One region of the Streptomyces sp. NPDC102278 genome, then DNA from elsewhere that is predicted to be linked to it. Evidence: riboswitches for the same ligand, from Rfam matches in the RefSeq annotation. Region 1 holds a riboswitch; each other region holds the start of a gene.
What was found. Region 1 has a riboswitch for thiamine pyrophosphate ahead of thiC (phosphomethylpyrimidine synthase ThiC). Riboswitches for the same ligand answer to the same signal wherever they lie in the genome.
Positions count from the first base shown of each region.

Region 2: another riboswitch for thiamine pyrophosphate. It lies ahead of thiO (glycine oxidase ThiO); the one in region 1 lies ahead of thiC (phosphomethylpyrimidine synthase ThiC).
Region 3: another riboswitch for thiamine pyrophosphate. It lies ahead of ACIRO3_RS00365 (thiamine ABC transporter substrate binding subunit); the one in region 1 lies ahead of thiC (phosphomethylpyrimidine synthase ThiC).

Region 1 is NZ_JBIWLV010000005.1:242,755-250,524, forward strand. It holds gene ACIRO3_RS15775 (YibE/F family protein) at 1-846, opposite strand, end outside; TPP riboswitch at 886-1,031, shown strand; gene thiC (phosphomethylpyrimidine synthase ThiC) at 1,026-2,813, shown strand; gene ACIRO3_RS15785 (aldo/keto reductase) at 3,012-4,061, shown strand; gene ACIRO3_RS15790 (glycosyltransferase) at 4,058-5,251, opposite strand; gene ACIRO3_RS15795 (hypothetical protein) at 5,412-6,224, opposite strand; gene ACIRO3_RS15800 (metallophosphoesterase) at 6,373-7,647, opposite strand.
Region 2 is NZ_JBIWLV010000009.1:329,059-336,828, forward strand. It holds gene ACIRO3_RS23100 (phytoene desaturase family protein) at 1-1,111, shown strand, start outside; gene ACIRO3_RS23105 (hypothetical protein) at 1,133-2,089, opposite strand; gene metF (methylenetetrahydrofolate reductase [NAD(P)H]) at 2,140-3,054, opposite strand; gene thiE (thiamine phosphate synthase) at 3,128-3,766, opposite strand; gene ACIRO3_RS23120 (Rv2175c family DNA-binding protein) at 3,847-4,212, opposite strand; gene ACIRO3_RS23125 (NAD(P)/FAD-dependent oxidoreductase) at 4,330-5,550, opposite strand; TPP riboswitch at 5,642-5,754, shown strand; gene thiO (glycine oxidase ThiO) at 5,752-6,969, shown strand; gene thiS (sulfur carrier protein ThiS) at 6,966-7,166, shown strand; gene ACIRO3_RS23140 (thiazole synthase) at 7,172-7,770, shown strand, end outside.
Region 3 is NZ_JBIWLV010000001.1:89,558-97,327, reverse strand. It holds gene rpsB (30S ribosomal protein S2) at 51-980, shown strand; gene tsf (translation elongation factor Ts) at 1,116-1,952, shown strand; gene pyrH (UMP kinase) at 2,115-2,894, shown strand; gene frr (ribosome recycling factor) at 2,980-3,537, shown strand; gene ACIRO3_RS00375 (phosphatidate cytidylyltransferase) at 3,537-4,613, shown strand; gene rlmN (23S rRNA (adenine(2503)-C(2))-methyltransferase RlmN) at 4,688-5,800, shown strand; TPP riboswitch at 5,858-5,966, shown strand; gene ACIRO3_RS00365 (thiamine ABC transporter substrate binding subunit) at 6,051-7,151, shown strand; gene ACIRO3_RS00360 (iron ABC transporter permease) at 7,205-7,770, shown strand, end outside.

The sequences.
Region 1 (7,770 bases):
GGCGACCGAGGTGCGCGCGGTCAGCCCGTGGCACATGTAGAGGGCGATCAGCATGATCGCGCTGGCTCCGATGACCGCTACGAGCAGCGGATTGGACCCCTGGAGGATCGCCGGGAGGATGAAGAGGGTCAGGACGCTGAAACTGACGGCGAGGGCGATCAGCGCGAACAGTCCACGCATCCGCCCGACGATGACGACCGCGAGGGCGAAGATCCCGGCGAGCAGCGCCATCGGGAACTTCCGGTTGACGTCGATCACGGAGTACTGGAGGTCTCGGGGCGCGTCCGGGGCGTACGCGACCACCACTTCCTGACCGTTCGCCAACTGGCGCGGAGCGCCGGGCTGGACGATCTCGAAGAAGGTCCGGCCCTCGTCGGAGCCACTGGTGACCTCGATGGTGGCCTTCTTGCACTCGCCGGTCTGCGCCGCCTGGGCCTCACGGCCCTCGGGAGTGGAGGTGTCGCCGGTGGGTGGGACCTGCGAGGCGTTCACCGACTTGCAGTCGACCTGGGCCAGGGCGACGACCTTCCCCTGCTGGGTCTGGCGGTCGAACCCGACTCCGGTGCGTTCGTGGGCGGGGGCGCCCCCCGGCCAGAGCACCACCATGCCGATGAAGACGGCGGTGGCGAAGGGGATCAGTACGGCCGCGATGACCTTGCGCAGGTGCTTGGAAACGGGAGCAGCCGGGCCGTGGCTGTGGCTGTGGGAATGTCCGTGGGAGGGGCTTGGCACATGGCCGTGTGGGGAGTGTTCGTGGCCGGCGTGACCGGGGTGCTCTACGGGTTCGGTGGGGGGCTGCGGCGAGGTCGTCACCGGCCGATCATCGCAAGAGATGAGGGGGCCCACTGTTCAGCACGCCACAGATGACGCTAGCGTGGGGGCACCTTTGCACAACGCGGGAGCTCGGAGCACCGGGCTGAGAGGGCGCTGATCACCGTACGCACGTCGTCACGACGTACGGGAAGAGGCTGCGTCGACCGCCGAACCTGTTACCGGGTAATGCCGGCGTAGGGAGATCAGGTCTCATGACCATTCAGGACGCACGCACGCCTGCCGTCAGCCAGGACGCCGACGGCCAGACCGAGCGCCAGCCCGGCTGGCACAAGGGATACCTGGCGGGATCCCGGCCCGACATCCGGGTACCGGTCCGCCAGGTCCACCTCACCAACGGCAAGGACGTGACGCTCTACGACACGTCCGGTCCGTACACCGACCCCCAGATCGAGACGGACGTCCGCCGGGGCCTCGCTCCGCTGCGCGAGAACTGGATCATCGGTCGCGGCGACACCGAGGAGTACTCGGGCCGCCCCGTGCGTCCCGAGGACGACGGCATCAAGCACACGTCGCCCCGCGGCGGCCTCAAGAACCTCGACGCGGTCTTCCCGGGCCGGCCGCGTCAGCCCCGCCGGGGCCGCGGCGGCGCCGCCGTCACACAGCTCGCGTACGCCCGGCGGGGCGAGATCACCCCGGAGATGGAGTACGTCGCGATCCGCGAGAACGTCTCCCCCGAGGTCGTCCGCGAGGAGATCGCGGCAGGTCGCGCGGTGCTTCCGGCGAACGTGAACCACCCGGAGATCGAGCCGATGATCATCGGCAAGCGCTTCCTGGTGAAGGTCAACGCCAACATCGGCAACTCGGCCGTCACCTCCTCCATCGAGGAGGAGGTGGACAAGATGACCTGGGCGACCAAGTGGGGCGCCGACACGGTCATGGACCTCTCCACCGGCCGCAACATCCACACCACGCGTGAGTGGGTGCTGCGCAACTCCCCCGTCCCGATCGGCACCGTGCCGCTGTACCAGGCGCTGGAGAAGGTCGACGGCCGTGCCGAGGACCTGACGTGGGAGATCTACAAGGACACGGTCATCGAGCAGGCCGAGCAGGGCGTCGACTACATGACGGTGCACGCCGGCGTGCTGCTGCCGTACGTGCCGCTGACCGCCCGCCGCAAGACCGGCATCGTCTCGCGCGGTGGCTCGATCATGGCCGCGTGGTGCCTCGCGCACCACAAGGAGAACTTCCTCTACACGAACTTCGAGGAGCTCTGCGAGATCCTGGCGGCGTACGACGTCACGTACTCGCTGGGTGACGGCCTGCGCCCCGGCTCCATCGCCGACGCGAACGACGCGGCGCAGTTCGCGGAGTTGCGGACGCTGGGCGAGCTGAACACCATCGCCAAGCGGCACAACGTCCAGACGATGATCGAGGGCCCGGGCCACGTCCCGATGCACAAGATCAAGGAGAACATCGACCTCCAGCAGGAGATCTGCGAGGAGGCGCCGTTCTACACGCTCGGGCCGCTGACCACCGACGTCGCTCCCGCGTACGACCACATCACCTCCGGCATCGGCGCCGCCATGATCGCCTGGTGGGGTACCGCGATGCTCTGCTACGTGACGCCCAAGGAGCACCTGGGCCTGCCCAACCGGGACGACGTGAAGACCGGCGTCATCACGTACAAGATCTCCGCTCACGCGGCCGACCTGGCCAAGGGACACCCGGGTGCCCAGGAGTGGGACGACGCGCTGTCGGACGCCCGTTTCGAATTCCGTTGGGAGGACCAGTTCAACCTGGCCCTCGACCCGGACACGGCTCGCTCCTTCCACGACGAGACCCTCCCGGCGGAGCCGGCCAAGACCGCGCACTTCTGCTCCATGTGCGGGCCCAAGTTCTGCTCGATGAAGATCTCCCAGGACATCCGCCGTGAGCACGGTGGTGACCTGAAGGCGGATGAGATCCAGGCGGGCATGGCGGAGAAGTCCGCCGAGTTCGCCGCCTCGGGCAACCGCGTCTACCTGCCACTGGCGGACTGACGCGGGACGCGGTGCCGTCGTTGTCCGGACCGGGGGGATCGGACAGCGGTGGCACCTTCGTCCGTTCGTCGCGACGTTCGGGCATCGAATCCCCAGCGCTCGAATCTTTGGCGCTCGAATCCCTGGCGCCCGAATCCCTCGCGCCCGAATCCCTTGCGTTCGAGTGTGCTTCAACTCCTAGAGTCCACCGCCATGACCATGCGATACAGAAATCTGGGCGGGACCGGCATAGAGGTGAGCGCTCACTGCCTCGGCACCATGATGTTCGGGGCCGTGGGGAACCCGGATCACGAGGAGTGCGTACGGATCATCCACGCCGCGCTCGACCGGGGGATCAACTTCGTCGACACTGCGGACATGTACTCCGCAGGCGAGTCGGAGGTGATCGTGGGCAAGGCACTCAAGGGGCGCCGCGACGACGTCGTGCTCGCCACGAAGGTGCACTTCCAGATGGGGGAGGGACGCAACCGCAGCGGAAACTCGCGGCGGTGGATCGTCCGGGCCGTGGAGGACAGTCTCCGGAGGCTGGACACCGACTGGATCGACCTCTACCAGGTGCACCGGCCCGACCACGGCACCGACGTCGAGGAGACCCTGGCCGTACTCGGTGACCTGGTGCGGGCAGGCAAGATCCGGGCCTTCGGGTGCTCCACCTTCCCGGCCGACGAACTGGTCGAGGCGCATCACGTCGCCGAGCGCCGAGCGCTGCCGCGGTTCCGCACGGAGCAACCGCCGTACTCGATCCTCGCCCGCGGCATCGAGGCCGCCGTGCTCCCCGTGGCCCGGCGCCATGGCATGGGTGTGCTGACCTGGAGTCCGCTCGCATCCGGATTCCTGAGCGGCAGGTACCGGCTCGGTGGATCCGTCGACCTGACATCGGGGCGGGCGGCACTGACGCCCGCTCGGTTCGACCCGGCGATTCCCGGCAACGTCGCGAAGCTGGAAGCCGTGGAGCGGCTCGTCGAGTTGGCCGACGAGATCGGCTGCTCACTCCCGGAACTGGCGGTGGCATTCCCGGTGGCGCACCCGGCCGTCACCTCGGTGATCATCGGCCCGCGCACCATGGAGCAGATGGAGTCGCTGGTCGACGGAGCTGGGTTGGTCCTCGACGACGCGGTGCTCGACCGGATCGACGAGATCGTGCCGCCGGGCCACAACCTCTACCAGCCCGACGGTGTCTGGCGCCCGCCGGCGCTGACGGAGGTGGCGCAGCGACGGCGGGCGCTCGGGGACCGCTCGGCGGGTTAGAGGCCGGAGCCGTGCGACGTTTCACGTGAAACAGAAGCAGAGGTTTCACGTGAAACAGACCCGGATGTTTCACGTGAAACAGGCAGGCCCGTTTCACGTGAAACAGGCATCACGGACCGGAGCTGGGCACGGGAGACGGCGAACCCGCGGTTGATCTCGGTCTGCCGACGGTAGGTCTCCGGAAGGTCGGGCATCGCGAGCAGTCGGTCGCAGGCGCGGAGGGACCCGGCCACATCTCCCACCCAGTAGGCGGTGATCGAGTGCTCGAAGAGCAGACCCCACCGGTACACCCAGGGTTGGACGAACAGCAGGTCGTCCGGGGCCGGCTGGTCGAGGACGGCGCCGGTGATCGCGTGCGCGCCGTGGTGGCGGCCTTGGAGGCGCAGCCTTGAGGCGAGTTCGTAGCAGGCTTCCAGGCGCTCGGGCCGGGACTCCCAGGCCCGCGAGAGAGCGTCCATGGCGGCGGGCCAGTCGGCGGTGTCGCCGGAGTCACCGCGCAGGATGCCGGCCTGGAGCAGCGCGCAGTAGACCTCCTCGGCCCACCCGCCCATGGCCGCGCGTCGCTCGTAGAGCCGGACGGCGGCCGCCGTGTCGCCCATGTCGCGCAGTGTCTGGGCGAGGTAGAAGACGGTTCGGGTGTTGGACGGGTCCCGCTGGAATTCGGCGCCCAGCAGGCGGGCGTCCCGTTCGAACTTGTCGTGCCGGGAGCCACCGTCGGCATGGTCCTCGATGGCGAGGGCGTCGAGGTTCTCCTGGAGTCCGGGGCGTCTGTCGTTCTCGTCGCGCCGATCGCAGGTGAGGTACTCGTGGGTGACGCCCTCGTACCGCCAGGGGAGGTCGCTGCGGACCAGGCGTTTGACGCGGTACTCGGTCGGGCCGAGGTGGCGGAGCATGTACGAGTCCGCGGTGAGCGGGGGCAGCGGTCCGTCGGGGCGCAGGACGTGATCCGCGTCGAGGAGGAGCAGGTAGTCGGCCTTGCCGCGGGCGTGACCGATGTTGAGGCTCCGGTTGTGCCCGAAGTCGACCCACGGGTCCTCGCGCAGCTCGCCGGGGATCCCGTGCAGGGCCGTGCGGATCAGCTGGGGGGTGGCGTCCGTGGAGCCCGTGTCGGAGATGACCCAGGTGTCGATGAGATGCCGTACGGAGTCGAGGCAGCGTTCGATGACGGCGGCCTCGTTCTTCACGATCATGCAGAGGCAAATGGTCGGATTCACGGCCGCTGACCCTAGGGAGGGGTTCGCGGGGCCGCGGGACGGCACGCCGGTGTGCGGCCGGGGTGGTCCCCGGGGCGCCGCCAAGTGGTCCTGTCCGATGGGCCGTTCCGCCCAACACGGGCGGGCGGCGATCAGGTCACTCCCGTTCGTGTTCCGCGCCTCCGAAGTCCGGGCTGGTGAAGTCCGGCGGCGAGTAGCCGGGCCGCGCGGCTCCTCCGGACGTGCCGGGGCTCGTGAAGTCCGGCGCGGTGTAACCGAGGTTGGGCATCCGGCTGGAGGGAAGTCGTCGGACGGGCGAGCCCGGGCGGGTGCTCGGATCGGCCAGCGCGTCCCGCAGGAACGGCATGATGCCGCGTTCCAGCAGGGCGTTGCGCCAGGCCTCCCGGGCGCGGGAGAGCTCGTCGGGTATCGCGACGGTCTCTGTGGCCGCTACCTCGGTGGAGCTGTTGCGGATCGCCGTCACCAGCAGCCCGATCACCGCGAACAACAGCGCGGCCACGGTGAGGGCGCCGAAGAGCCAACCGGCCGTCAGCATCGTTTTGGCGAACGCGGGTTCGGGGTCGAGCATCTTGAGGCTGTAGCCCACCAGCAGGAAGATCAGCATGGCGGTGCCGGCCAGGACCGGCGCCAGGACGGCCACGATGGCGCTCACTCCCGCCCCGCCGTCCTGACCGTTGTCCTGGCCCTCTCCGGTCCTTCCCGAGCCCGTCAGGGCCTCGTCGCGCAGGTCCTCGCGGACCTTCACGAAGTGGTCGTACTCGGCGGCGGCGGCCGCCGTCAGGATCGCACTGGCCCCCATGGCCATGGTGCGCAACTGTTCGGCGTTCAGTCGTTCGCCCAGGGCGGCGAGTTCGGGCCGCTCGTTCGCCGTGCGCAGCGCCTCGTCGAGGAGCCGATCGAATTCCGGTCGATCTTCGGTGAGCAGGTGCGGAGCGCTGGTCATGTGCATCCCCCGATGCTCCGTACAAGCCGGTATGCCCGCGTAGACCCGGGCGCCGGCACAAACGGAGGAGAGCCTGCTGCGGATAGAGCGATGGTAGAGCGCCCATGCCACGCCGTGACAGGGGCTTTCCGGAAATACCCCGCTCAGCGAACGCTCAGTCGCGCAGAGGCAGCTGTACGACCAGGAGCTTGCCGGCCATCGTGACCCCGCCGTCCATCGCGATGGCCAGCCTGTCCGCGTACACGTGCGGGCCGTCCACGACCTCGGGACCGCGCGGCTCGTCGCCGTCCTCGGTGCCCACCTCGCCGAGCAGGTACGGGATGGGGCTGTGTCCGTGCACGACGCGGCCACCTCCGTAGGTGCTCAGGAGTTCCCGCACGGCCTGCGGGCCGGTCTCCTCGTCACGGAAGGCGAACCGCTTGGTGAACTTTCGGAAGAGGTCCCACGTGATGTCTGCGTCGTTGCGGTTGAGCAGCTCGTGGATGGTGTCGTTGACGTCCTCGATGGAGCTGCCGTAGTCGAGGTAGGCGGTGGTGTCGGAATGCAGCAGCAGGTGCCCGTCCTCCAGCGTGGTCGCGTCGAGCCGCGACATCCACTGGAGGTGTACGTCCTCCAGCCGCTCCATGTCGGTGCGCTGACCGCCGTTGAGCAGCCACGCGGCCTGGAAGGTGGCGGTGCCGGCGCCGGAGTGGATCGGGGTGTCGCCGAAGCGCTTGGCGCCGATGAGCAGCAGCTCGTGGTTGCCCATGAGGGCCTTGCAGTAGCCGCCCGCTGCGGCCGCCTCGGCGGACAGCCGCATGACCAGGTCGATGACCCCGATGCCGTCGGGCCCCCGGTCGGTGAAGTCCCCGAGGAACCAGAGCCGGGCGTTGCCCGCGGACCAGCGCCGGTCGGCGTCGATGAGGTTCTGGGCCTGGAGTTCGGTGACGAGCTCGTCCAGGTAGCCGTGTACGTCGCCCACGACGTACAGCGGGCCGGGCCCTGCCGCGGGGGTCTCCTGGGGGACGTAGTGGACCTGGACCGTGTCGCCGGGTCCACCCTGGGCACCCCGCCCGATGACGGGCAGGTCGCGCTGCGTGGGCGTGTAGCCGTCGGGTTCCTCGTCGTCGGCCGGGGCGGGTGCCTCCGGCACGTCCGACGCGACGGGTGCGAAGTCCCGGTGCTCGGAGACCCGCTGATGGGGCACGTGTTCAGCCTCCGGGGGCGCCGCGACGTGGTCCATCGGACGCGTGAGCGGCTCCGCCCGGTACTCGGGCTGCGCGTGTCCGGGCACGCCTTCGCCGTAGTACGCGGGGTACTCGCCGTATACGGGCTGCTCGCCGGACAAGCCGACGGACGCCGCGTACGGGGCGGGTTCGGTGACCGGCACGCGGAAGTCTCGCAGCGTGTCCGTCCGCATCGCGGGTCCCTGACCGGCCCCCTGAGTCATCGACCCCTCCACCACCGTCGCGCTGCCGTACACCTGCGGACCCTCTGACCTCCGGGTCGGAGGGTCCGTGATGTCGTGCGCCCATCATAGGAATGCGGCTCGCGCTCTGTGACGCACCAGGGG
Region 2 (7,770 bases), on a different contig from region 1:
CAACGCCTCCCGCGGGGGCGCCGCCGCCGTTCTCGACGAGACCTTCGGCGCGGGCGCCGGGGACCGCTGGAACGGGGTGCTCGGGCGCGCCCGCGACGCCTGGAACGCCACCCGCCGCCCGCTGCTGGAGGAGCCGCTGCGCCCCGACTGGCAGGTGCTGGGCGCGGACCCCTACCCGGCGGTGCGCAAGAGCGGCCTGCTGCGGCGGCGCCCGCCGACCCTCGCCGAGGTGGCCGAACGGGAACTGGGCGGGCCGCTCGGGGAACTGCTGACCGCGCGGGTGCGCGCGTACGGCCTGCGTCCGACGGACGCGCCCGCCTCGGCGGCGGTCCTCCCGTACATGGAGCAGACCTTCGGCAGCTGGTACGTGCGCGGTGGCCTCCGGGAGCTGGCCACGGCCGTGTACGAACGCTGCCTGGAGCGGAAGGTGACCTTCGTCTTCGACGCGGACGTGCGGGGGGTCGTGGAACGGGACGGCCGGGCCGCCGGCCTCTCGTTGGCCGGCACGAGCGCGGTGGGCGCCGACACCGTGGAGGCCGACGCCGTGGTCTGCGGGGTCGATCCGAGGGCGCTCGCGATCCCGCCGGCGCCCGGCCCGGCTCCCGCCCCGCCGGCGGGTCTCCCCGGCCGGTACACCCTGTTCCTGGCCCTCGGCGGGCCCCGACCCGCCGACGCCGTGCACCGCACGCTGGTCGGAGCGGACCTGACCGTGCTTCGGCCCGACGACCCCGCCGCCCTGCCCGACGCCGGACACGAGGCCGTCACCGTCCAGGCGGTGGTGGAACCCGGCACGACGCCTTCGGCGCAGGACCTGCTCGCCGCGGCGGCCCCGGCCGTGCCGGGTCTGCGGGAGCGGCTGCTGTGGCACGAGCTGCGCACCCCGGCCGACATCGCCGGGGCGACGGGCGCCCTGGACGGGGCCGTGCCGCCGCCCGCGCTCGCGGGAGTCGGCGGCCGGCTGCTCCACCCCGCGAACACCACGGGTCTGCCCGGGCTGTACCTCGCCGGCGGCTGGGCCCACCCCGGCGGCGGACTCCCCCACGCGGGCATGACCGGCGCCCTGGTGGCCGGACTCATCGTGGAGGGCGCGGACTTCCGCGGCTCCCGCTGACCGGGCCGGGCGCCGGGCCGGTCAGTAGCGGTACTGCTCGTACTCGCCGCTGCCGCCCTGGTACGGGTACTGCTGCTGCTGTTGCTGCTGTTGCTGGTACTGCTCGTCCGTCGGGTAGGGCTGCTGGGCGTACTCGTCGGTGGACCGCTGCTGCGGTACCCAGACCCCACCGGGCGGGGTGTCCATCGAGTACTGCTGCCCGCTGTAGTCCGCGTAGGGCGCGTAGTCCTGCGTCTGGGACGGGGTGACGCCGCCGCCGGTGCCGATGTACGGGTCCGAGTAGGCCGCGTAGACCTGCTGCTCACCCGTCGGGTAGCCGGTGGAGTAGTCGTAGCCGCCCTGGGGCTGCGCGTCGTACTGCGGGGCGTACGTGCCGTCCTGCCCGCCGTTGGTGAACGGCGAGGCGAACGCGGCCGTTTCGGCCGCCTGGCCCGACTGGCCCGCGTACCCCGACTGGTCCGCGTACCCGCGCTGGTCGCCGTACTGGGGGGCGAAGCTCTGTATACCGTACGAGCCGGTGTCCTCGGGGACCGGCTGCGGGGTGAAGACGTTCGTTTCCGCGTCGTCGAAGTCGTCGGGGGCGTCCGCGCCGTCGCGGCGGCCGGCGGCGGCCGTCCGGTCGTCGTACTCCAGCCCCGTCACCTCCAGCGTGGGCGCCGGGCGTTCGGGGCGCGCACCGCCCGCGCCCCGGCGCCGGCCGCTCTGCTTCCGTACGGGTTCTCCGGCCCGGCGCAGCGCCCAACCGGCCACGAAGCCCTTGCGGAAGGAGAGCGTCACCAGGGTCTGGCCGATCGCGAACGCGGTCGCGCCGACGGCGATGACGAGCACCGACGGCAGCACCACCCCGGCGACCACGCCGGCGAAACCGGCGAAGGCGAGCAGGCGCCAGCGGAGCCGGGCCTTGTACTGCATCAGGACCTCGGCAAGCAGCCACAACGCGACGAAACCGAACGCGGTGTAGAGGACCGTCATTCCCATGCGTGGCCCCTCTCGGTGCGGCCGCCGGCGCGGGAACGGGGGACGGCCGCTCAGGCCCGCTGGTGCAGGCCCAGGTTCTCGTAGATTTCGAGAGTCGCCGTGGAGTTGTTCAGCGTGATGAAGTGCAGCCCCGGAACACCCTCGGACAGCAGCCGCGCGCAGAACTCCGTGGCGAACTCGATGCCAATGGAGCGTACAGCGGCCGGATCGTCCTTGACGGCGAGCATGCGGTCTTTTACCGCCGAGGGGAAGACCGCGGTACTGAGCTGGGGCAGCCGGTCCAACTGCTTGATGCCCACAACAGGCATGACCTCGGGGATGATCGGGGTCTCACAACCCGCCTTCGCGACGCTGTCGCGGAGCCTCAGATAATTCTCCGGATCGAAGAACATCTGGGTGATCGCATAGTCGGCGCCCGCGCGGCACTTGTCCACGAAGTGCCGGATGTCCGTGTCCCAGTCGTCCGAACGCGGGTGCATCTCGGGGAAGGCCGCGACGCCGACGCAGAAGTCGCCGGACTCCTTGAGCAGCCGGACCAGGTCGGCCGCGTAGTCCACGCCGTCGGGGTGCTTGACCCAGTCGGCCATGGGATCGCCCGGCGGGTCCCCGCGCAAAGCGAGCATGTTGCGGATGCCGGCGTCGGCGAACTGGCCGATGACGTGACGCAGCTCCGCGACGGACTGGTCCACGGCGGTGAGGTGCGCGACGGGGGTGAGGGTGGTGTTCGCGGCGATCGCCTCGGTGGCCCGTACGGTGCCTCCGCGCGTGGAGCCGCCGGCCCCGTAGGTGACGGACACGAAGCTGGGGCCCACCGCCTCGATGCGGCGGAGCGCGTTCCAGAGGTTGCGTTCGCCCTTCTCGGTCTTGGGCGCCCAGAACTCGAAGGAGTACGAGCGCCCGGACGCGATGAGGTCGCGGACCGTGTGTGCGCGGTCCGACCAGGTGGAAGCGGTGCCAAGGGCCATACCGGCAGGTTAGACGCGTGCCGGCGGACGCCGAAGCGCTGTCCGCCCATTGGACACGTTTTTGGACACCCGGCTACACGAGACGGGCGCGGACCCGCTTGGCCAGTTCGGCGGCGGCCGCCCCCGGATCGGACGCCTCGGTGAGGGCGCGTACGACCACGACTCGGGTGGCCCCGGCGTCGAGGACCTCGTCCAGGTTGCCGGCGTCTATGCCGCCGATGGCGAACCAGGGCCGGTCCTGCGTGAGGGAGGCGGCGTGGCGCACGAGGTCGAGGCCGGGGGCGTGCCGGCCGGGCTTGGTGGGGGTGGGCCAGCAGGGGCCGGTGCAGAAGTAGTCCACGCCGGGCTCGGCGACGGCCGCGTCGACCTCCGACTCAAAGTGGCAGGAGCGGCCGATCAGGACGTCGGGGCCGAGGATCGCGCGGGCGGCGGGAACGGGGATGTCCCCCTGGCCGAGGTGTAGGACGTCGGAGCCGATGGCGTGCGCGACGTCGGCGCGGTCGTTGACCGCCAGCAGCCTGCCGTGGCGGCGGGCAGCCTCGGCGAAGACCTGGAGGTGCTCCAGTTCCTCCCCCGCCTCCATGCCCTTGTCGCGGAGCTGGACGATGTCCACCCCGCCGGCCAGGACGGCGTCGAGGAACTCGGGGAGGTCACCCTGTCGCTTGCGGGCGTCCGTGCACAGGTAGAGCCGGGCGTCGGACAGCTGCTGCATGGGTGTACCCCCCGTGGTCGTGGCGGTGTACGGGCCCGCGCGCTCGGCCCGTACACCGGTTGGTTCGGCGAATCAGCCGGTCAGAGGGCGAGCGCCTGAGCGCGGCGCTTCACCTCCGTGCCGCGATTCTCGCTCAGCGCCTGCGCGGGGGTGCCGGGCAGGGTGGGGTCCGGGGTGAACATCCACTCCAGGATCTCCGCGTCGGAGAAGCCGTCGTCGCGGAGCACCGTCAGCAGGCCGACCAGGCCCTTGACCACCTTGTCGCCGTCGATGAAGGGGGCGGGTACCTGGAGGGAGCGGTTCTCGCCGCGGCGCACGGCGAGCAGCTGACCTTCCTTGACCAGCTGGCGGACCCGGGTCACTTCGATGTCGAGCATCTCCGCGATGTCGGGGAGGTAGAGCCAGGCGGGAACAAGGGCATCGATCTTTGCGTCAATCTCGGTCACGGGGACAAGCCTGCCATCTCGGGCCGGCCGCCGGTACCCGGGCCGTCCGTCCGGGCGCCGGGGCAGGCGCCGCCCGGCCCCGGCTCGGATCGGCGGCGCCTCGTGTCCGTCTCCGGTTCAGGCCGCGGCGGACTTCAGGGGGGTGCCGGGGTCGGCGACCTTGGTCGGATCCAGGGGCGCGCCGGATTCGATCAGGCGGCGGCCCTGGGCGAGGTCGCGGGGACGGCCCACGGCAAGGACGGCGACCAGGATCCCGTCGCGGAGCCAGCAGACGGACCACGCCGGGTCGCTCGGATCGCCCCGCCACACCGTCTCGTCCGCCGCGTCGTGGTGCCCGGCGTACTGCACGAAGCGCCCGAACTGCTCCGACCAGAAGTACGGCACCGGATCGTAGGCGCGGTCCGTTCCGCCGCTCAGGATGTCGGCCGCGACCACCCTGGGGCCCTGGAGGGCGTTGTCCCAGTGGTGGACCAGCAGCCTGGCCCCGTAGCGGGCCGAGGGGAACGAGGCGCAGTCCCCCACGGCGTACACGTCCTCCAGCGAGGTCCGCAGCCAGGCGTCCGCCGTGACCGAGCCGTCGGGTCCCAGGTCGATCCCCGAGTCCGCCAGCCACGCGGTGGCGGGGCGGGCCCCGATGCCCACGATCACCGCGCCCGCCGCCAGTTCCCGGCCGTCGGCCAGCAGGACCCGGCCGGGCTCCACCGAGGCCACCCGCGCGCCGGTCAGCAGGGTCGCGCCCGCCTCCGCGTACCAGCGGCCCATCGCCTCCCCGACCGCCTCGGGCAGGGCGCCCGCCAGGACCCGGTCCGCCGCCTCGACGACGGTGACGGCGCAGCCCGCCTCCCGGGCGGCGGTGGTGAACTCCGCGCCGATCCAGCCGGCCCCGACCACGACCACGGCCGGCGCGGCGGCGAGGACCGGGCGCAGTCGCGCGGCGTCGTCGAGGGTACGCAGCAGGTGGACGCCCCGGACTCCCTCGGAGCCGGGCAGGGTCAGCGGTTCGGCGCCGGTCGCCAGGACCAGGGCCTCGTAGGGGACCGGGCCGGCCTCCGTGTCGAGTTCGCGCGCTCCCGCGCGCAGGCCGGTGACCTCGGTCCCCAGTCGAAGGCGGATGTCGAGCCCCTCGAAGTCCACGTCGAACGCGGAGTCCTCGGCCTTGCCCAGCAGGACCGCCTTGGAGAGCGGGGGCCGGTCGTAGGGCTGGTGGGGTTCGGCGCCCAACAGGGTCAGGGGGCCGGTGAAGCCCTGTTCGCGCAGGGCCACCGCGGTCTGCACGCCGGCCATTCCGGCGCCCACGATGACGACGCCGCTCTGAGTGTGTTCCGTCTGCTCGCTCACGTCACCCACCCTAATCTTCTGACGCTCCGTCAGGAATGGCGGGCGGGGAGGCAGCCTTACCCGGCACCGGCCCCGGGGTTAGTCTGGCCACCGTACCTATCGCGGGAGTCCGGGCGCACCGGGCTGAGAGGGAGGCTGACCGGCCTCCGACCGTACGAACCTGATCCGGGTCATGCCGGCGAAGGGAGGGGCTGGACACCCATGCACTCATCGCGTTCATCGCACTCCGCACGTTCATCGCACTCGTCACGACAAGCGGGTCACGACGTCCACGACGTCCTCGTCATCGGCGGCGGCGTCATCGGCCTGGTCGTCGCGTGGCGGGCGGCCCGGCGCGGGCTGCGCACCGTACTGGCCGATCCGAACCCCGGCGGGGGCGCGGCCCAGGTCGCGGCCGGGATGCTCGCCGCCGTCACCGAGCTGCACTACGGCGAGGAGACCCTGCTCGGGCTCAACGTGGCCTCCGCCGCCCGCTATCCGGAGTTCGCCGCCGAACTCACCGAGGCCGCCGGCGGGCTGGAGATCGGCTACCGCGCCTGCGGCACCCTCGCCGTGGCCCTGGACTCCGACGACCGCCTGCACCTGCGCGAGCTGCACGCGCTCCAGCGTCGCTGCGGGCTGGAGTCACAGTGGTTGACCGGCCGCGAGTGCCGGCGCCTGGAACCGATGCTGGCCCCGGGCGTACGGGGCGGCCTGCGCGTCGACGGGGACCACCAGGTGGACCCGCGCCGGCTCGCCGCCGCGCTGCTGGCCGCCTGCGAACGGGCCGGGGTGGGCGTCCACCGGGCCAACGCCGACCGGTTGACCGTGCTGCACGACCGGGCCGCGGGGGCCGTGCTCGACGACGGTACGGAGCTGCGCGCCGACCAGGTGGTGCTCGCGGCGGGCTCGCTCAGCGGCCGTTTGGCGGGCGTGCCACCGCAGGTGCGGGTCCCGGTACGGCCGGTGAAGGGCCAGGTGCTGCGACTGACGGTGCCGGCCTCGTACGCGCCGTTCCTCTCCCGGACCGTACGGGCCGTCGTCCGAGGCAGCCACGTCTACCTGGTGCCGCGCGAGAACGGCGAACTCGTCGTCGGGGCCACCAGCGAGGAACTCGGCTGGGACACCACCGTCACCGCCGGCGGGGTCTACGAGCTGCTGCGCGACGCCCACGAGCTCGTGCCCGGCATCACCGAACTCCCGCTGACCGAGACCCGGGCCGGCCTGCGACCGGCCTCCCCCGACAACGCCCCGCTGCTCGGGCCCACCGAGCTGCCCGGCCTGCACCTGGCCACCGGGCACTACCGCAACGGGGTGCTGCTGACCCCGCTCACCGGGGACGTGATGGCGGAACTGCTGGCCACCGGCACCATGCCGGAGGTCGCCCGCCCCTTCACCCCGCGCCGATTCACCCAGGCACGTCAGGAGTCGTACGCATGACCATCTCCGTCAACGGCGAACCGCGCGAGGTCGCGGCCGGAACCACCCTCGACGCGGTGGTCGCCACCCTGACCCGGGCCCACAAGGGGGTCGCGGCGGCGCTCAACGAGACCGTGGTGCCGCGCGGCCGGTGGCCGCACACCGAGATCGGCGAAGGCGACCGGGTCGAGGTCCTCACCGCGGTCCAGGGAGGCTGACGGCGATGGCGGACGACCTCTTCACCCTCGGCGGCCGGACCTTCACCTCCCGCCTGATCATGGGCACGGGCGGCGCCCCCAGCCTGGACGTCCTGGAGCGCGCCCTGGTCGCCTCCGGCACGGAACTGACCACCGTGGCCATGCGCCGCCTGGACCCGACCGTGCAGGGCTCGGTCCTGTCCGTGCTCTCCCGGCTGGGCATCGCGGTCCTGCCGAACACCGCGGGCTGCTTCACGGCCGGCGAGGCCGTGCTGACCGCCCGGCTGGCCCGCGAGGCGCTCGGCACGGACTGGGTCAAGCTCGAAGTCGTCGCCGACGAGCGCACCCTGCTCCCGGACGGGGTCGAACTGCTCGACGCCGCCGAGACCCTGGTGGACGAGGGCTTCACCGTGCTCCCGTACACCAACGACGACCCGGTGCTGGCGCGGAAGCTGGAGGACGTGGGCTGCGCGGCGATCATGCCGCTGGGCTCCCCCATCGGCTCCGGCATGGGCATCCGCAACCCGCACAACTTCGAGCTGATCGTGGAACGGGCCGGGGTTCCGGTGATCCTGGACGCGGGCGCCGGCACGGCCTCGGACGCGGCGCTGGCCATGGAGCTGGG
Region 3 (7,770 bases), on a different contig from region 1:
AGGGCGCGGCGGGGCGTCAGGAACCAAACCGAGAAAACAAGGAGATGGCCATGGCCGTCGTAACGATGCGGGAGCTGCTGGAAAGCGGCGTCCACTTCGGTCACCAGACCCGCCGCTGGAACCCGAAGATGAAGCGCTTCATCTTCACGGAGCGCAACGGCATCTACATCATCGACCTGCTCCAGTCGCTGTCGTACATCGACCGCGCCTACGAGTTCGTGAAGGAGACCGTCGCGCACGGTGGCTCCATCATGTTCGTCGGTACCAAGAAGCAGGCTCAGGAAGCCATCGCCGAGCAGGCGACGCGCGTCGGCATGCCGTACGTCAACCAGCGGTGGCTGGGTGGCATGCTCACCAACTTCTCGACCGTCTACAAGCGCCTTCAGCGTCTGAAGGAGCTTGAGGCGATCGACTTCGAGGACGTCGCGGCCTCGGGTCTCACCAAGAAGGAGCTCCTGGTCCTCTCTCGCGAGAAGATCAAGCTGGAGAAGACCCTCGGTGGTATCCGCGAGATGTCGAAGGTTCCCAGCGCCGTCTGGATCGTCGACACCAAGAAGGAGCACATCGCCGTCGGTGAGGCGCGCAAGCTCCACATCCCGGTCGTCGCGATCCTCGACACCAACTGCGACCCCGACGAGGTCGACTACAAGATCCCGGGCAACGACGACGCGATCCGCTCCGTCACCCTGCTCACCCGCGTGATCGCCGACGCCGTCGCCGAGGGCCTCATCGCCCGCTCCGGCGCTGCGACCGGCGACTCGAAGCCGGGCGAGAAGGCCGCCGCCGAGCCGCTCGCCGAGTGGGAGCGCGACCTCCTCGAGGGCGAGAAGAAGGCTGACGACGCCGAGGCCGCTCCGGCCGAGGCCGCTGCCGAGGCGCCCGCCGCCGAGGCCGTCGAGGCTCCGGCCGCGGAGGCCCCGGCCGCCGACGCCGACGCCGAGGCTGTCGAGGCTCCGGCCGCCGACGCCGAGCAGGCCTGACCCACTGAGAGCGCCCGGCGTTCACGCGCCGGGCACTCGCAGCACGGACGATGACGGCGGGGGAGCCGCGCCACAAGCGCGACTCCTCCGCCGTTCACCCGTAGATCTACGACTTCGAGAGAGAATCCCAGACTCATGGCGAACTACACCGCCGCTGACGTCAAGAAGCTCCGCGAGCTCACCGGCGTCGGCATGATGGACTGCAAGAACGCACTGGTCGAGTCCGACGGCGACGTCGACAAGGCCATCGAGGCGCTCCGCATCAAGGGTCAGAAGGGCGTCGCCAAGCGCGAGGGCCGTTCTGCCGAGAACGGTGCCGTCGCCTCCCTGATCGCCGACGACAACACCTCCGGTGTCATCGTCGAGCTCAAGTGCGAGACGGACTTCGTCGCCAAGGGCGAGAAGTTCCAGGCCGTCACCAACGAGCTGGCCGCTCACATCGCCGCGACGTCCCCGGCCGACCTCGAGGCGCTGCTCGCGTCCGAGATCGTTCCCGGCAAGACCGTCCAGGCGTTCGTGGACGAGGCCAACGCCAACCTCGGCGAGAAGATCGTCCTGGACCGCTTCGCGCAGTTCACCGGCGGTTACGTCACGGCGTACATGCACCGCACGATGCCCGACCTGCCGTTCCAGATCGGCGTCCTGGTCGAGCTCGACAAGGAGAACGCCGAGGTCGCCCGCGGCGTCGCGCAGCACATCGCCGCGTTCGCCCCGCAGTACCTCTCCAAGGAAGACGTGCCGGCCGAGAAGGTCGAGTCCGAGCGTCGCGTCGCCGAGGAGATCACCCGCGCGGAGGGCAAGCCCGAGGCTGCCATCGCCAAGATCGTCGAGGGTCGCGTGAACGGCTTCTTCAAGGAAGCCACCCTGCTCGGCCAGCCGTACGCGCTGGACAACAAGAAGTCCGTCCAGAAGGTTCTGGACGAGGCCGGTGTCACCCTGGTGCGCTTCAGCCGCATCAAGGTCGGCATCTGAGTCCGTCCGTACGCGACGGACACCGGACCCCGGTAGGGTCTGAAGCAGTCGTCCACGCTTGCGCAGGACGACCGCAGATCTGACGAGGAGGCCATTGCCGTAGAGGGAACCGCGAGGACCCACCGGCAATGGCCTTCTTCGTATGTGCACGAGGAGATCTCCATGAATCAGGGCGTGGACACCCACACCGCTTCCGACGACAAGAGCGACCACGAGAAGAAGGGCCGGCGCTTCATGTTGAAGCTGTCGGGTGAAGCCTTCTCCGGCGGCGGCGGACTGGGCGTCGACCCTGACGTCGTGCACGCCATCGCCCGCGAGATCGCGGCCGTTGTCCGAGACGGCGCGGAGATCGCGATCGTCATCGGCGGCGGCAACTTCTTCCGCGGCGCCGAGCTGCAGCAGCGTGGCATGGACCGTGCGCGGTCCGACTACATGGGCATGCTCGGCACCGTCATGAACTGCCTCGCCCTCCAGGACTTCCTGGAGAAGGAAGGCATCGACAGCCGCGTCCAGACCGCCATCACCATGGGCCAGGTCGCGGAGCCGTACATCCCGCTGCGTGCCGTGCGGCACCTGGAGAAGGGCCGCGTCGTCATCTTCGGCGCCGGCATGGGCATGCCGTACTTCTCCACCGACACCACGGCGGCCCAGCGCGCCCTGGAGATCGACGCCGAAGCCCTGCTCATGGGCAAGAACGGTGTCGACGGGGTCTACGACTCCGACCCGAAGGCCAACCCGGACGCGGTGAAGTTCGACGCGCTGGAGTACAGCGAGGTGCTGTCCCGGGACCTCAAGGTCGCCGACGCCACGGCCATCACGCTCTGCCGCGACAACAAGCTGCCGATCCTGGTCTTCGAACTGCTCGCCGAGGGCAATATCGCCCGCGCCGTCAAGGGTGAGAAGATCGGCACGCTCGTGAGCGACCAGGGCACCCGGGTCTGACCTCCGCATCGCCGGTCCGCGCACGGTGCGGACCGGCCCGCCCCGCCCGCCTGAACCATCCATATCTGACATGCAGGAGCACGTGGTGATCGAAGAAATCCTCCTCGAGGCCGAGGAGAAGATGGAGAAGGCCGTCGTCGTCGCCAAGGAAGACTTCGCCGCGATTCGCACGGGACGTGCGCACCCGGCGATGTTCAACAAGATCGTGGCGGAGTACTACGGCGCCATCACGCCCATCAACCAGCTCGCCTCCTTCGCGGTGCCCGAGCCGCGCATGGCGGTCGTGACGCCCTTCGACGCGTCCGCGCTGCGCAACATCGAGCAGGCCATCCGCGACTCCGACCTCGGGGTCAACCCGAGCAACGACGGCCGCATCATCCGGGTGACCTTCCCCGAGCTGACGCAGGAGCGCCGCAAGGAGTACGTCAAGGTCGCGCGTACCAAGGCCGAGGACTCCAAGGTCTCCATCCGCGCCGTTCGCCGCAAGGCCAAGGACGCCCTCGACAAGCTGGTCAAGGACAAGGAAGCCGGCGAGGACGAGGTGCGCCGCGCCGAGAAGGAGCTCGACGACACCACCGCGAAGTACGTCGCGCAGGTGGACGAGCTGCTGAAGCACAAGGAAGCCGAGCTCCTCGAAGTCTGATGAACGACTCTTCCTGGCAGCCGGAGCCGGTTCCGGCGGGTCCCGCATACGATGCGCAGGCGGGCCCGCAGACTCGGCCCATGCCCATCGTGCCCGATGCCGCCGGCCGTGACTTCGACGACCGGGAAGCACGCGATCGGGGGGCCGCCGCCGCAGGCGGCCCCCTCTTCCGCGACGAGACGCCGCCGCAGGAGCCCATGCCCAGCCCCCCGCCTCCGCCCTCGCAGGCACCGCAGGACCCCTCGCCCCCGCCGCCGAAGAAGCGTGCGGGGCGGGATCTGCGTGCCGCCATAGGGGTCGGCGTCGGCCTCGGTGCGGTGATCTTCGCCTCCCTCTTCATCGTCAAGGCGGTCTTCGTCGGCGTCGTCGTCGTCGCGGTCGTCGTGGGGCTGTGGGAGCTCACCTCCCGGCTCCAGGAGAAGAAGGGCATCAAGGCGCCGCTCGTCCCGCTCGCGGTCGGTGGCGCCGCCATGATCATCGCCGGTTACGTCCGGGGGGCCGAGGGAGCCTGGGTCGCCATGGCCCTGACGGCGCTCGCGGTCCTGGTCTGGCGGATGACCGAACCGCCCGAGGACTACCTCAAGGACGTCACGGCGGGTGTCTTCGCGGCGTTCTACGTGCCCTTCCTGGCGACCTTCGTCACGATGCTGCTCGCGGCCGACGACGGCCCGCAGCGGGTGGTGACGTTCCTGGTGCTGACCGTGGTCAGTGACACCGGGGCCTATGCCGTGGGCTGGCGCTTCGGCAAGACCAAGCTCGCCCCGCGCATCAGCCCCGGGAAGACCCGCGAGGGACTCTTCGGGGCGGTGGCCTTCGCGATGGCGGCCGGCGCGCTGTGCATGGAGTTCCTGGTCGACGGCGGGGCCTGGTGGCAGGGCCTGCTGCTGGGGCTGGCCGTCGCGGTCAGCGCGACGCTGGGCGACCTCGGCGAGTCGATGATCAAGCGGGACCTGGGCATCAAGGACATGGGGACCCTGCTGCCGGGACACGGCGGGATCATGGACCGGCTCGACTCGTTGCTGCCGACCGCTCCGGTGGTGTGGCTGCTGCTGGCCGCTTTCGTCGGCACCGGCTGACACCGGCCTCCGGTTACTCTTGAAAGGCGTGCTGCTTCTGCGGCGCGCCTTTCGTCTTACGAGGAGTACCTGCCATGGCCCGCCCTGTTCCGGGAGAGCTCACTTTCGTCGCCCCTCGCGGGGTGAAGAAGCCGCCCCGGCACCTCGCCGACATGACCCCGGCCGAGCGCCGCGAGGCGGTCGCCGCGATCGGCGAGAAGCCGTTCCGGGCCAAGCAGCTCTCCCAGCACTACTTCGCGCGGTACGCGCACGATCCGGCGGAGTGGACGGACATCCCCGCGGCCTCGCGGGAGAAGCTCCGCCAGGAGCTGCTGCCGGACCTGATGAACGTCCTGCGGCACATCTCGTGCGATGAGGACACCACGCGCAAGACCCTGTGGAAGCTGCACGACGGCACGCTCGTCGAGTCCGTGCTGATGCGCTACCCGGACCGGGTCACCATGTGCATCTCCTCGCAGGCGGGCTGCGGGATGAACTGCCCGTTCTGCGCCACCGGCCAGGCGGGTCTGGACCGCAACCTGTCCACGGCCGAGATCGTGCACCAGATCGTGGACGGCATGCGCGCGCTGCGCGACGGCGAGGTCCCCGGTGGGCCGGCCCGGCTGTCCAACATCGTCTTCATGGGCATGGGCGAGCCGCTGGCCAACTACAACAGGGTCGTCGGCGCCATCCGTCGGCTGACCGACCCGGAGCCGGACGGTCTGGGGCTCTCCCAGCGCGGGATCACCGTCTCCACCGTCGGTCTGGTCCCGGCCATGCTGCGCTTCGCCGACGAGGGCTTCAAGTGCCGTCTCGCCGTGTCGCTGCACGCGCCGGACGACGAGCTGCGCGACACCCTCGTCCCCGTGAACACCCGCTGGAACGTCCGCGAGGTGCTGGGCGCGGCCTGGGAGTACGCGGAGAAGTCCGGCCGTCGCATCTCCATCGAGTACGCCCTGATCCGCGACATCAACGACCAGGCCTGGCGTGGTGACCTGCTCGGCAAGCTCCTCAAGGGCAAGCGCGTGCACGTCAACCTGATCCCGCTGAACCCGACGCCCGGCTCGAAGTGGACCGCCTCGCGTCCCGAGGACGAGAAGGCCTTCGTGGAGGCCATCGCCCGCCACGGGGTGCCGGTGACCGTACGGGACACCCGCGGTCAGGAGATCGACGGCGCGTGCGGCCAGTTGGCCGCCTCGGAGCGCTAGATCCGCTTCCGGTCGGTCACATTCGGCCACGGGGTACTCTGTGGCCGAACAAATTTCATATTCCGACAGGGGAGCGCCACAGCGCTGAGAGTGCGGTAACCGTCACCGCAGACCCTCTGAACCTCGCCCCGGTCATTCGGGGTAGGAAGTTCGGTCACCACTCAAGCTGTTGCGCCCTGCCCGGCGTCCGCTCCACAGAGCGCCGGGCAGGGCCGCGTCTTCTCCTGGACATCCCAGGAGGAATTGACCAGTGAGCACCATCAGGAAGTACGCGGGCATCGCGCTCGTGGCCGCGCTCGGCATCGGCACCCTCAGCGCCTGCGGCGACGGAGAGACCAAGGACAAGCCGGCGGGCGCGAGCGACGCCCCGAAGTCCAAGACCGTCACGCTCGTCTCCCACGACTCCTTCAACGTGAGCGACCCGGTCCTCAAGGAGTTCGAGCAGCAGAGCGGCTACACGGTCAAGAAGCTGAAGTCCGGGGACGCCGGCGCCGCCCTGAACCAGGAGATCCTCACCAAGGGCTCGCCGCGCGGCGACGTCTTCTTCGGCGTGGACAACACCCTCCTCTCGCGCGCCCTCGACAACGGCATCTTCACGCCGTACGAGGCCAAGGGCCTGGGCGAGGTCAAGCCCGAGTTCGTGCTCGACAAGGAGCACCGGGTCACCCCGATCGACTCGGGCGACATCTGCGTCAACTACGACAAGAAGTACTTCGCCGACAAGAAGATCGCCCCGCCGCAGACGCTGGACGACCTGATCAAGCCGGAGTACAAGGACCTGCTGGTCACCGAGAATGCCGCGACCTCCTCACCCGGGCTCGGATTCCTCCTCGCGTCCGTCGGCAAGTACGGCGAGGACGGCTGGAAGGACTACTGGACCAAGCTGAAGGCCAACGGCGTCGAGGTCGTCGACGGCTGGGAGCAGGCCTACAACGAGCGGTTCTCCGGTTCCGCGGGCGGCAGGAAGGCCAAGGGCGACCGCCCGCTGGTCGTCTCCTACGCCTCCAGCCCGCCGGTCGAGGTGCTGTACGGCGAACCGAAGCCGACCGAGGCCCCGACGGGCGTCTCCACCGGTACCTGCTTCCGCCAGATCGAGTTCGCGGGCCTGCTGAAGGGCGCCAAGAACGAGGAGGGGGGCAAGGCCCTCCTCGACTTCCTGATCAGCAAGAAGTTCCAGGAAGACATGCCGCTGAACATGTTCGTGAACCCGGTCGTCAAGAACGCGGCGCTGCCGGAGCTCTTCACGAAGCACGGTGTGGTGATCGAGAAGCCGGAGAACGTCGCGCCGGAGACCATCGCCAGGAACCGTGAGCAGTGGGTCAAGGCATGGTCCTCGCTCGCCGTGAAGTAGGACGGGTGAGCCCGAAGGAGGGGGCGCGGGCCACGCTGGTCAGGCTGGGCCTGATGGCGCTCCCGCTCGTCTTCTTCGGGCTGTTCTTCGCCTATCCCGTCGCCGCGATCGTCGGACGCGGGCTGAAGACCGACGAGGGTTGGCAGTTCGGCCGGATCGGCGAGGTACTGGCCCGGCCCGACATCGCCGACGTGCTGTGGTTCACCACCTGGCAGGCGCTCGCGTCGACGGCGCTCACGCTCCTGATCGCGCTCCCCGGCGCGTACGTCTTCGCGCGCTTCGAGTTCCCGGGCAAGCAACTGCTGCGGGCGGTGGTCACGGTTCCGTTCGTGCTGCCGACCGTCGTGGTCGGCACGGCGTTCCTCGCGCTGCTCGGACGGAACGGACTGCTCGACGAGACGTGGGGCGTCCGGCTCGACACCACCGTCTGGGCGATCCTGCTGGCGCACGTCTTCTTCAACTACGCCGTCGTCGTCCGGACGGTGGGCGGGCTCTGGGCGCAGCTCGACCCGCGCCAGGAGGAGGCGGCCCGGGTACTGGGCGCCGGCCGGTTCGCGGCCTGGCGGCGGGTGACGCTGCCCGCGCTCGGTCCGGCCGTGGCCGCCGCCTCGCTGATGGT